DNA from 2 places in the Burkholderia lata genome. Region 2 is predicted to be linked to the other one. Evidence: riboswitches for the same ligand, from Rfam matches in the RefSeq annotation. Region 2 holds a riboswitch; the other holds the start of a gene.
The links. Region 2 has a riboswitch for cobalamin ahead of BCEP18194_RS24585 (CbtB domain-containing protein). Riboswitches for the same ligand answer to the same signal wherever they lie in the genome.
Positions count from the first base shown of each region.

Region 1: it holds a riboswitch for cobalamin, as region 2 does, so the genes downstream of both, cobA (uroporphyrinogen-III C-methyltransferase) here and BCEP18194_RS24585 (CbtB domain-containing protein) in region 2, are expected to answer to the same signal.

Region 1 covers NC_007510.1:1,813,141-1,818,500, forward strand. The annotation lists gene BCEP18194_RS14110 (cobyrinate a,c-diamide synthase) at 1-1,227, opposite strand, end outside; gene cobO (cob(I)yrinic acid a,c-diamide adenosyltransferase) at 1,230-1,832, opposite strand; gene BCEP18194_RS14120 (cobalamin biosynthesis protein) at 1,871-2,248, opposite strand; gene cobA (uroporphyrinogen-III C-methyltransferase) at 2,245-2,994, opposite strand; cobalamin riboswitch at 3,165-3,402, opposite strand; gene BCEP18194_RS14130 (transglutaminase-like domain-containing protein) at 3,486-4,514, opposite strand; gene BCEP18194_RS14135 (DUF3857 domain-containing protein) at 4,551-5,288, opposite strand.
Region 2 covers NC_007511.1:388,991-395,523, forward strand. The annotation lists gene BCEP18194_RS24575 (inorganic phosphate transporter) at 97-1,689, opposite strand; gene BCEP18194_RS24580 (histidine phosphatase family protein) at 1,865-2,452, opposite strand; cobalamin riboswitch at 2,502-2,639, shown strand; gene BCEP18194_RS24585 (CbtB domain-containing protein) at 2,673-2,882, shown strand; gene BCEP18194_RS24590 (CbtA family protein) at 2,896-3,618, shown strand; gene BCEP18194_RS24595 (LysR family transcriptional regulator) at 3,641-4,549, opposite strand; gene metE (5-methyltetrahydropteroyltriglutamate--homocysteine S-methyltransferase) at 4,677-6,533, shown strand, end outside.

The DNA.
Region 1 (5,360 bases), on a different replicon from region 2:
TATCGCGTCGTGGCAATAGACGGCTTCACCGCTGCCCGATGCACTGTCGGGGCGTACGGCGCGCGCGACTGGTTCCAGCGGCGTCGCGAGCCGAGAATAGTGGAACGTATGCCCACGCATCGTCCCGCTGCGTGTATCGAGCTGCTGCATGCCGAGCGCCGCGAACCGGCGCTGCATCGTCGCCTGACCCGGCAACAGCCCAAGCATCGGCGTCGTCACGCCGTCCACATCGGTCAGCGCGTCACACAGATACACCATCCCCCCGCATTCCGCGACGATCGGCCGGCCAGCCGCCGCGTGTGCGCGAATCGACCGTGCGGTCGTGGCGTTTCCCGTAAGCGTTGCCGCGTGCAACTCCGGATAGCCACCGGGAAGGAACAGCGCGTCGCAATCGTCCGGCACCGGTTCGTCGGCGAGCGGCGAGAAGAACCCCACTTCCGCACCGAGCGTCTCGAGCAACGCGAGATTCGCCGGATAGATGAACGAGAACGCCACATCGCGCGCCACCGCGATCCGCTTGCCGGCGAGCGCACGCGGCAGCGGCGCGGCTGCATCGGGTTCCGCGAACGCAACGGCCGGCGGCAACTCGGCAAGCGCCGTTTGCGCCAGCACGTCGGCCGCGCGATCGAGGCGCGCATCGAGATCGTCGATGTCGCTCGGCTGGTGCAGGCCAAGATGCCTTTCGGGTAAAGCGATGCCCGCATCGGCCGGCACGTGCCCGAGCCAGCGCAGGTCATCGGGCAGCGCCTGTTGCAGCAGTTCCGCGTGCCGCTCCGAGCCGACGCGATTCGCCAGCACACCGTGAAACGGCAGCCCCGGCCGGAACCGCGCGAGCCCGAACGCGATCGCCGCGAACGTCTGCGCCATCGACTTCGCGGAAATCACCGCGACGACCGGCACGCCGAACGCGGCCGCGAGGTCGGCACTGCTCGGCGTGCCGTCGAACAGCCCCATCACGCCTTCGATCAGGATCAGGTCGGCATCGCGCGCGGCATCGGCCAGCAGCGCACGGCAGCCGGCCTCGCCGACCATCCCGAGATCGAGCGCATGCACCGGTGCGCCGCTCGCGCGTTCGAGCAGCATCGGATCGAGAAAATCGGGCCCGGTCTTGAACACGCGCACGCGCCGGCCGAGCCGGCGGTGCAGCCGCGCGAGGCCCGCCGTCACCGACGTCTTGCCCTGGCCCGACGCGGGCGCACTGACGAACAGCGCGGGGCAGGCGAGCATGCTCAGAACTCCACGCCGCGCTGCGCCTTCACGCCTTGTTCCTTGTACGGATGCTTGACAAGCCGCATTTCGGTGACGAGGTCGGCCGCATCGATCAGCGCATCGGGCGCATGCCGCCCGGTCACGACGACGTGCACCGAGTCCGGACGTGCGGTGAGCGTCGCGAGCACTTCGTCGAGCGGCAGGTATTCGTACTTCAGCACCGTGTTCAGCTCGTCGAGGATCACCATCCGGTAGTCGCCGCTCTCGATCATCCGGCGCGCCTCGTCCCAGCCCTTGCGCGCGGTCGCGATGTCGGCGTCGCGGTTCTGCGTGTTCCACGTATAGCCGTCGCCCATCGTCACGAAATCGCATTCGGCCACCGCGCCGAGGAAGTCGCGCTCGGACGTGTGCAGCGCGCCCTTGATGAACTGCACGACGCCGAGCCGCATGCCGTGGCCGAGTACGCGCACGGCCATGCCGAACGCGGCCGTGCTCTTGCCCTTGCCGTTGCCGGTATTGACGATCAGCAGGCCCTTTTCGTTGACGGCGGCGGCCTGCTTCTTCTCGTGGCCCGCACGGCGGCGTTCGGTCATCCGTTGATGGGATTCGGCGTCGGTTTTCATCGGATTCGTCCTGTCGAAAGAAAGCGAAACAAAAGGGTTCAGAGCGGGCCGGCGAGTGCGACCGTCACGCCGTCCCGGATGGATTTGGGGCCGAGCAGGCGGCCGTTCGGCGCCGCGAGCTGCGCGCACGGCTCGGCCACGCCCGCGACGCCGAAGCGGGCGAGCGCGGCGTCCGACGGGCCGCTCGCGGCGAGTTCGGGGCGGCTCGCAAGTTGCGCCGCGTCGAATGCGACGAGCGGCCAGCCGCGTCGCGCGCACAGCGTGCGCAGCGCGCGGGCACGCGCCTTGTCGGCGAGCGTGGCAATGAGCGCGGGTTCGGCGGCCGGGTACCGCGCGAGCGCCGCGCGGATCGCGGCATCGAGTTGCGCGGCCGTCACGCCTGCGCGGAAACCGACGCCGAGCGCGACGCGCATCATGCGCCGCTGCCGAGTGCGGCACGTACCGCGGGATCGTCGGCGAACGCCGCGACGCGGCCGATCACGACGATCGCCGGTGAACCGATGCCGGCCGTGCCGACGCGTTCGACGAGCGTGTCGAGCGTCGCGAGCACGTGCCGCTGTTCGGGGCGCGTCGCGTTCTCGATCGCCGCGCACGGCGTATCGCCGGGCAGACCACCTTCACGCAGCGCCGCAGCAATCGCGTCGAGCCTGCGGATGCCCATGTAGACGACGATCGTCATGCGCGTGGCCGCGAGCGCACGCCAGTCGGGTTCGTCGGCGCCCGCGCCGTGGCCCGTGACGAAGATCACGCCCTGCGCGTCGCCGCGCTGCGTGACCGGAATGCCGATCGCGGCCGGCGCGGCGATGCCCGCGGTGACGCCGTTCACGACCTCGACCGGGAATCCCGCCGCACCGAGTGCGGCCAGTTCCTCGCCGCCGCGACCGAACACGAACGGATCGCCGCCCTTGAGTCGCGCGACGCTGCGACCCGCGCGCAGATGCACGAGCATCGCGGCGACGATCGTCTCCTGCGGTGTCGATGCATGTCCGCCACGCTTGCCGACGTGCTCGATGTGCGCATCGACGCGGGCATGGCGCAGCACGTCGGGGTTCACGAGATCGTCGACGAGCAGCACGTCCGCCGCGCCGATCGCGTGGACGGCCTTGAGCGTCAGCAGGTCGGCGTCACCGGGGCCGGCGCCGATCAGCCACGCGCGGCTCATCGGGCGCGGCACGGCGCGCACCGTGTCGTAACAGTGGAACAGGGCAGGCGGGCGGCACGGCGGCGGCCAGCAGACAGGTCAAGCATGACGGATCGAGCGAAGCCCGCGCGGACGCGGGCGGAATGCGCACCCCATCCGTCCCCCGCGGATCGGGCGTTCGGCGAGCGTCGGGCTCGCCCCTTGCGTCGGCCGGTATCCGGGCTGGCCGCTTGCCAGGCCGCAGCCTTCCCGCCCGGCTGAAGGGCAGTGGCATCGTGGGCGGCATGGGCGCGTGCGCGGGGAAGCGCATCGCGCGGGCGGCGTACCGTTGCGGGGACAGCACAGGCCGGGCGGTGGTCCGCCTCCTGTTTCCCGTTTAACTGCAGGCGCGGAATGCGCATGCGAGCACCGAACGCGGCGCATACGATAGCACAGGCGTTGCGGCGCACGGCTGCGCGTCCGGCGCTCTCCGCGGTCGGATCAGCGTGATGGGAAACACCCGTGCCGCGCGCCTAGCGATACAGGATCTGCCGCTTCAGATCCTTCGAGATGCTGCGCGCGGCGTCTGCCCACGCGGCGAGCTTCGCGCCGCTGCACACGTTGCTGCCGAGGTTGCGATCGAGCACGCGCGTCACGTCGACGGTCCGGCCTTCACGGTGATAAGTGGACTGATAGGCGATTTCCCCGACTCGTACGGAGACGTCCGGCGGGATTGCGAGCAGGTGGGCGTCGGCCGGCAATGTGATCCGGTAGTGCTCCTCGAGCCGCGTTCCGGCACATACGCCTTCAAATACCTTGCTTTTCTCCTGGAGCACGAAATCGGCGAAGCTCCGGATCTGACCGAAGTTGGGCAGCGACGGGATCGCAAATGCCGCGGGGCCGGGCATCAGCGCCAACTGGTTCAGATCGCCGTGCAATGCGATCGAGAACGGCTGGTCGAGGTCGTCGAGATGACGCGGGCTCATCTGCAACTCGCCCGCGAGGCCGTAGCGGCGCAGCATCTCGTCGGCAAGCCGCTTCGGCTGGACGTGGATGAACATCTGGCGCGCCCGCTGGACTTCCTGGCCGTCGAGCGTGATGTCGCCCGTCATCGTCGCATTGCCGTCACGATCGAGATCGACCGCATAAGCCAGCAATGAGCGGCTGTTGTGGCCGTTCTGCGGCGGCGTGACGATCAACTGGCCGGTCGAGGTGTCGAGCGCGGGCTTGCCGCTCGCCTCGAACTGCAGTGCGCCGAACGGCAGCACGCCGACCGTGGTGTCGGCAAACACGTCGAATTCCGGCAGCCATACGATCGCATGATTGAACGTCAGGACATCGGGTACGGCCGGCAACCGATAGCGGTTGCCGAGATTGACCAACACGGTATGGCTCTCGATGCCCTTTGCATCGAGCAGGGCGGACAGCAGCGTCGCCTGATCCTTGCAGTCGCCGTAGCGGTTGGCGAGAACCGTGTCGGCGCGATGCGGAACGACCGGCCCGGCGCCGAAATACACGCCGACATAACGGATGTTGCGTGCGACCCACGCGTATAACCGCATCGCCTGTTGGCGCCGATCCGCGATCCCGGTGGTCAACTAATTTGCGAGCTGGCGGATCGCGTCGTCCTGCTGCTGCTGATCGAACGCGCGGATATGGTAGGCGTGGGCGATTTCCGCGTAGCCGGAGAAGTTGCTCGCGATGAAGACGGGGCCGATATCCGTCCACGCCACCGTGTTCGCTTGCTCGTCGAGCGGGCCGGACGGCGGCGTTTCGTAATGATAGGAACGGAGCCGGCGTCCGTCGCGGGACGCGTCGGCCGATTGATGCATGCCACGCGCGTCGATCGCGACCGGCATGTCGTCCGGCGTGTCGAGCGTGACGTTCGCCGAGCGATAGTCCTCGATCGGCGGAAACGAGAGCTGCACGCTGAATTTGCCGGGAAACAGCGTGTCGGTGTCGGCCAGCGTGTACGACAGCCGGATCGAATCGCCTTTTGCGAGCGCGGGAAACGTGACGATACGCAAATGCTCTGCACTGAATTGCGGCGCGGCGATCGCGACGGGTGCCGGACGATCGAAGATGCCCTGTGCAGCATCGACCGAAACCGTCGAGCCGTCGGCATGTACCGTCTGCGCCGAATTGACGTCAACCTTCGCGAACTGTGCGTTGTACGACAGCACATACTGGCCGAAGCGGGCGATCGCCGCATCCGTCAGCAACTTGATCGACAGATCGACCTTGATCACGCGTTTGCCGGATGGGTCGACCGTGATCAGGTTGTCGCATCGTTCGATCCGGTAGTCCGCCGCGAACGCAATCGAAAGCTGGAGCATCAGCAGAGCCGCAATTCCGTAGCGTGCGATGCGTGAGACATTCATGTCGAACCCCAATCGATGGAAGTCTGG
Region 2 (6,533 bases):
AAGCGAAGAAGCGAAGAAGCGAAGAAGCGAAGAAGCGAGGGTCGAATCTTCTGCAGCGGGCAGCCGGCTGTCGCCGGCCCCCCGCCGAATCACCGTTTATCCCACCGACCGGAACAGCCAATAGAGTCCGCCGGCAAGCACGATCGACGCCGGCAGCGTCAGCACCCACGCCAGCACGAGGCTGCGCACCGTGCCCCATTGCAAGCCCGATCCGTTCGCCGCCATCGTGCCTGCGACGCCTGACGACAGCACGTGCGTCGTCGATACGGGCAATCCGTACACGTCGGCTGCGCCGATCGTGAGCATCGCGACGAGTTCGGCCGACGCGCCCTGTCCGTACGTCAGATGCTGCTTGCCGATTTTCTCGCCGACGGTCACGACGATCCGCTTCCAGCCCACCATCGTGCCGAGGCCCAGTGCGATCGCGACCGCAACCTTCACCCAAGTCGGAATGAACTTGGTTGCGTGGTCGAGCTGCTTGCGATAGTTGTCGATCGCGAGCTTGTCGTCGGCGGCGAACGCGGGCTGACCGGACTTCTCGATCAGGCGGATTGCTTCGGATACCAGATACATCGTGTTGCGCACGTTGTCGACGTCACGCTGCGGCACGGCCGCCATCGAGCCCGATGCACCGACCGCGGTCGCGAGCGACGTGGACAACTGCTGCACGGCGGGGATCACGGCCGGCGTCAGTTCGCGATGCTGGACGTAAAGCTCGACGTCAGCGCGCGGGTTCGCGGACGGTGCGACGCCGTTCGTGTACTTCCCGAACGTCGCGGCTGCCTGGTTCGCGACCGCTACGAAGGTCTGCGTCTCGGCCGGCGTGACGGCCTTGTTCAGCGCGTAGGCGGCCGGCACCGTGCCGATCAGGATCAGCATGATGAGGCCCATCCCTTTCTGCCCGTCGTTCGAGCCGTGCGCGAACGACACGCCGGTGCAGGTCAGGATCAGCAGGCAGCGAATCCAGAACGGCGGCGGCTGATCCTTCGGCGGCTCCTTGTACAGCTCCGGAATCTTCACGAGGGTTTTCAGCACGAGCAGCAGCAGCGCCGCGCACAGGAAGCCGACGATCGGCGAGAACAGCAGCGACTTGCCGACACCGAGCGCCTGGCCCCAGTCGACACCGCTCGTGCCGGACGGCCCGTGCATCAGCTGGTTCATCAGCCCGACGCCGATGATCGACCCGATCAGCGTATGCGAGCTCGACGACGGCAACCCGAAATACCAGGTCGCGAGGTTCCACACGATCGCGGCGATCAGCAGCGCGAACACCATCGAGAAGCCCGCACCGCTGCCCACCTGCAGGATCAGCTCGACCGGCAGAAGCTGCAGGATGCCGAACGCGACAGCACCGCTCGAGATCATCACGCCGAGGAAGTTCCACAGGCCGGACCAGATCACCGCGACGTTCGGCGTCAGCGAGTGCGTATAGATCACGGTGGCCACCGCGTTCGCGGTGTCGTGGAAACCGTTGACGAACTCGAAGCCGAGCGCGATCAGCAGCGCGGCGCCGAGCATCAGGTACGGGAACAGCGATCCTTCGCGCATCGGCGACAGATCGTCGATCAGGTGCGTGGCGATATAGATTGCACCGATCGCGAGCACCAGCAGGAAGACGGCATAGCCGAGCTGCCTGGTGCGCTCGACGGAACCCGAATTGTTCGGGGTAGACGAAGCAGGTTGATTCATGACGGTATCTCGTAAGGGAACCGCGACCGATCCTAGCTTCGGCTAGCAGTCAGTTTGATGACAGCAGGGACAACGAACGGAGTGTCTTACAGCGACGTAAGGTGAGCGTCGCGATTACGATGCGACGCATCGGCTTGCGTCGTGGTCCACAAAGTGAACGCAACACGGCGGGAGGCTATGTGGCAGTGTCGCGCCGATCGTCGTCGGCGATCAACATCCATCCGTGCGGCGACGCAGCGAATGTCGTGCACGACAGCGGTGCGACGTCGATGCGGGTTGCCGCGCCGGGATCCATCCGCAGCGCATGCGCGACGGCCGCGCGAACGATCGGCGCATGCGTGATGGCGACGATGTCGCGGCCGTGTTGCAGCGCGTTCAACCATGTGCCGGCACGGCGCATCGCTGCGTCGAACGATTCGCCGCCGTGCGGCGACGCGGACGGATCGCCGATCCACGCGCTCAATTCGTCAGGCATGTCGCGCGCGAGGTCGTGCAGCCGCTTGCCACGCCAGTTCCGGTAATCGATGTCGCGCAGTGCGTCATCGACGTCGGCGTGCAGGCCGAGCGCATCGGCGGTCTGCACCGCACAGCGGGCCGGGCTGCACAACACGAGCGCGCCGGTCACGCCTGTCCACCGGTCGCGCAGTGCCAAGGCTTCGGCGAGCCCGTGCGCGTCGAGCGGATCGTCGTCGGGAAACGTGCCGGTACGCATCGCGCGGGTCGATGCGTGTGCGATCAGGCGCAGCGAGGCATGCATGTTCATGTCGTGTTTCGGATGACCCGGGACGGGTGCGTTCGTTCACCTGTCGCCGCTTCAATACGCGAACGTTCGCGCGTACAATTCGCCCGATACGAAACGCGGAAGCCGGTTCAATTCCGGCGCGGTCGCGCCACTGTAACCGGTGATCCATGATCCCGGAAGCCAGACCTGCCTTCGTACCCATCCAACATTTGTCGGGGCGCGATTCCCCTGAGGTGCATCCATGAGCGAAGCAGTGCTGAAGCCGGCGGTCGTGCCGGCGCCCATCCCCGTCCGTGAATTGTTGCCGTGGGCCGTGTTCGTCGGCCTGATCCTGTTGCTCGCGATTTACTTCGTCGGCGCGGAACAGGGTGCGACGTCGCTCGTGCCGGGCATGTACGTCCACGAATTCGTCCACGACGGTCGCCATCTGCTCGGCTTCCCCTGCCACTGACGCGGAGTTCATGATGGTCGGAAAGCTGCTCATGCGCGGGATGCTCGCAGGCATCGCCGCAGGCCTTCTCACGTTCGGTTTCGCGAAAGTCGTCGGCGAACCGCAAGTCGATCAGGCAATCTCCTTTGAAGAAAAACTCGATGCCGCCAAGGGCGACGCGCCGGAACCCGAGCTAGTGAGCCGCCACACGCAGGCCGGCCTCGGTCTGCTGACGGGCGTCGTGACCTACGGCGCGGCATTCGGCGGACTGTTCTCGCTGGTCTTTGCGTACGCGTATGGCCGAGGCAGCCGCCTCCCGGCACGGCCGCTGGCCGCGTGGCTCGCGCTGGCTGCGTTCATCGCCCTCGTGATCGTGCCGAACATCAAGTACCCGGCCAATCCGCCGTCGGTCGGCGACCCGGACACGATCGGCTATCGCACGGGCCTGTTCTTCCTGATGATTGCGATCTCGATCGCGACGATGGTGTTCTCGGTCAACGTGCGCCGCCACCTGCTGGCAAAGCTCGGCCAATGGAACGCGTCGATTGTCGCGGGGCTCGTGTTCGTCGCGATCATCGCGGCCGTGCAGCTCGGGCTGCCGTCGATCAACGAAGTGCCGGCAGCGTTCCCGGCCGCCGTGCTGTGGAAGTTCCGCGTCGCGGCGATCGGCATGCAGGTGATCACGTGGACGACGATCGGCCTGCTGTTCGGCGCATGGGTCGAACGCACCGAACGCGTCGGCATGCGCGCCGCCTGACGCGCATCGCAACGGGGCGCGTCTAGCGCAGCATGCGCGGCGCGCTCCACGTCGATTCGCGCGCCAGCGCGACGAACGCGGCCAGATAGTCGATCGACGCATCCGCTTCGCGGATGCCGAGGAAGATCTGCTTCGCAATTCCCTTCTTGCCGAGCTTGACCGGCACGACCGGCATCCGGTCGGCGTATTCGTCGGCCAGCCATCTCGGCAGCGCGGCCACGCCGCGCCCGCTCGCGACCATCTGCAGCATGATGTCGGTCGTCTCGATCGACTTGTGCCGCTTCGGCACGATGCCGGCCGGCGTCAGGAACTGGTTGTAGATGTCGAGCCGGTCGGTTTCGACCGGGTAAGTGATCAGGATCTCGTCGGTCAGCTGTTCGGGCGTCACGTAGTCGGCGTTCGCGAACCGGTGTGAATCGGCGACCACCAGCACCTGCTCGTAGTCGAACACAGGGTCGAAGCGCAGGCCCGGCTTGTTCAGCGGATCGGGCGTCACGAGCACGTCGATGTCATAGCCGAACAGCGCGCCGATGCCGCCAAACTGGAAGCGCTGCTTCACGTCCACGTCGACGTCGGGCCAGCGCGACAGGTAAGGCGACACGACCTTCAGCAGCCACTGGTAGCACGGGTGGCACTCCATCCCGATGCGCAGCGTGCCGCGCTCGCCTTTCGCGTACTGCTTCATCCGCTCCTCGGCGAGCTCGAACTGCGGCAGCAGCCGGTTCGCCAGCTTCAGCAGATACTGCCCGCCCTGCGTGAGCCGCAGGCCGCGACCCTCGCGATCCCAGATCGGCGTGCCGAGCTGCTGCTCGATTTTCCGGACGGTATGGCTGAGCGCCGATTGCGTGAGATGCAGCGTATTGGCGGCCGCGGTCAGCGAGCCCTGGCGCTCGACCTCACGAATGACGACGAGATGGAATCGTTCCAGCATGGATTTCGCTCGCGCAACGAATGCATGAATAACTTTAATGGATGAATGAAATAATGCCATTTTATTTCATGATTTGAAATCCCTATGATGATTGCCGGACCTTCAATTTCTCTTCTGGACGGCGCTCATGGTCACGACACACAACCTCGGTTTTCCGCGCATTGGCGCCAAGCGCGAACTCAAGTTCGGTCTTGAACGCTACTGGAAGGGCGAATCGTCGCGCGGCGCGCTGAAGGCGCTCGGCGCCGAGCTGCGCCAGCGTCACTGGAACGACCAGCGCGACCTCGACCTGGCCCCGGTCGGCGACTTCGCGTTCTACGATCAGGTGCTCGACATGAGCTTCACGCTCGGCAACCTGCCGAAGCGCGTGCAGGGCTTCCACGGCGACGCGCTCGACAACTATTTCCGCGTCGCGCGCGGTCGTTCGGCACAGTCGGCGGAAGAGCACGCCGCGTGCTGCGGCGGAGTGTCGGCCGGCGAAATGACGAAGTGGTTCGATACGAACTACCACTACATCGTGCCGGAGTTCCACGCGGACACGAACTTCTCGCTTGACCCGTCGCGCCTGCTGCAGCAACTGGCGGAAGCGCAGGCGCAGGGCGTGGCCGCGAAGCCGGTGATCGTCGGCCCGGTCACGTACCTGTGGCTCGGCAAGGCGAAGGACGATTCGGACCGCCTCGCGTTGCTGCCGAAGCTGCTGCCGGTGTACGGCGCGCTGCTCGATACGCTGACCGCGCAGGGCGTCGAATGGGTGCAGATCGACGAACCGATTCTCGTCACCGAACTCGACGCGGCATGGCAGCAAGCCTTCAGGACCGCGTACGCTGCGCTCGAAACGCGTCGGATCAAGGTGCTGCTCGCGACGTACTTCGGCCAGTTGCAGGGCAACCTGGCGCTCGCGACCTCGTTGCCGGTCGACGGCCTGCATGTCGATGCGATCAACGCACGCGACGAAGTCGACGCGCTGGCGCGTGAACTGCCGGCCGAGCGCGTGCTGTCGGTGGGCGCGATCAACGGCCGCAACATCTGGAAGACGGACCTGAACGCGACGCTCGACTGGCTCGAGCCGCTCGCGAAGCGACTGGGTGATCGCCTGTGGCTCGCACCGTCGTGCTCGCTGCTGCACGTACCGGTCGATCTCGCGAGCGAGGAAAAGCTCGATGCGGAAATCCGCTCGTGGCTCGCGTTCGCGCTGCAGAAGCTCGACGAACTGAAGGTGCTCGCGACCGCACTGAACGAAGGCCGCGACAAGGTGGCCGATGCGCTGGCCGCGAACGCCGCCGCGATCCATTCGCGTCGCCACTCGCCGCGCGTGAACAACCCGGCGGTGAAGGCTGCAATCGCCCGGATCGACGCGCAGCTCGGCAACCGCGTGAGCCCCTATACGCAGCGCGCGCCGAAGCAGTCGGCACGCCTGAACCTGCCGGCGTTCCCGACGACGACGATCGGCTCGTTCCCGCAGACCGGCGAAATCCGCCAGGCTCGCAGCCAGTTCAAGGCCGGCACGCTGGATGAAGCCGGTTACCGGAAGGCGATGCAGGCCGAGATCGAACGCAGCGTCCGCGAACAGGAGTCGCTCGAACTCGACGTGCTCGTGCACGGCGAAGCCGAGCGCAACGACATGGTCGAATACTTCGGCGAGCAACTCGACGGCTACGCGTTCAGCCAGTTCGGCTGGGTGCAGTCGTACGGTTCGCGCTGCGTGAAGCCGCCGATCCTGTTCGGCGACATCAGCCGCCCGAAGGCGATGACGGTCGAGTGGATCACGTATGCGCAGTCGCTGACGAACAAGCCGATGAAGGGCATGCTGACCGGCCCCGTGACGATCCTGAACTGGTCGTTCGTGCGCGACGACCAGCCGCGCTCGGTGTCGTGCTACCAGCTTGCGCTGGCGATCCGCGAGGAAGTGCTCGACCTCGAGAAGGCCGGCGTGCGCGTGATCCAGATCGACGAGGCTGCGCTGCGCGAAGGGCTGCCGCTGCGC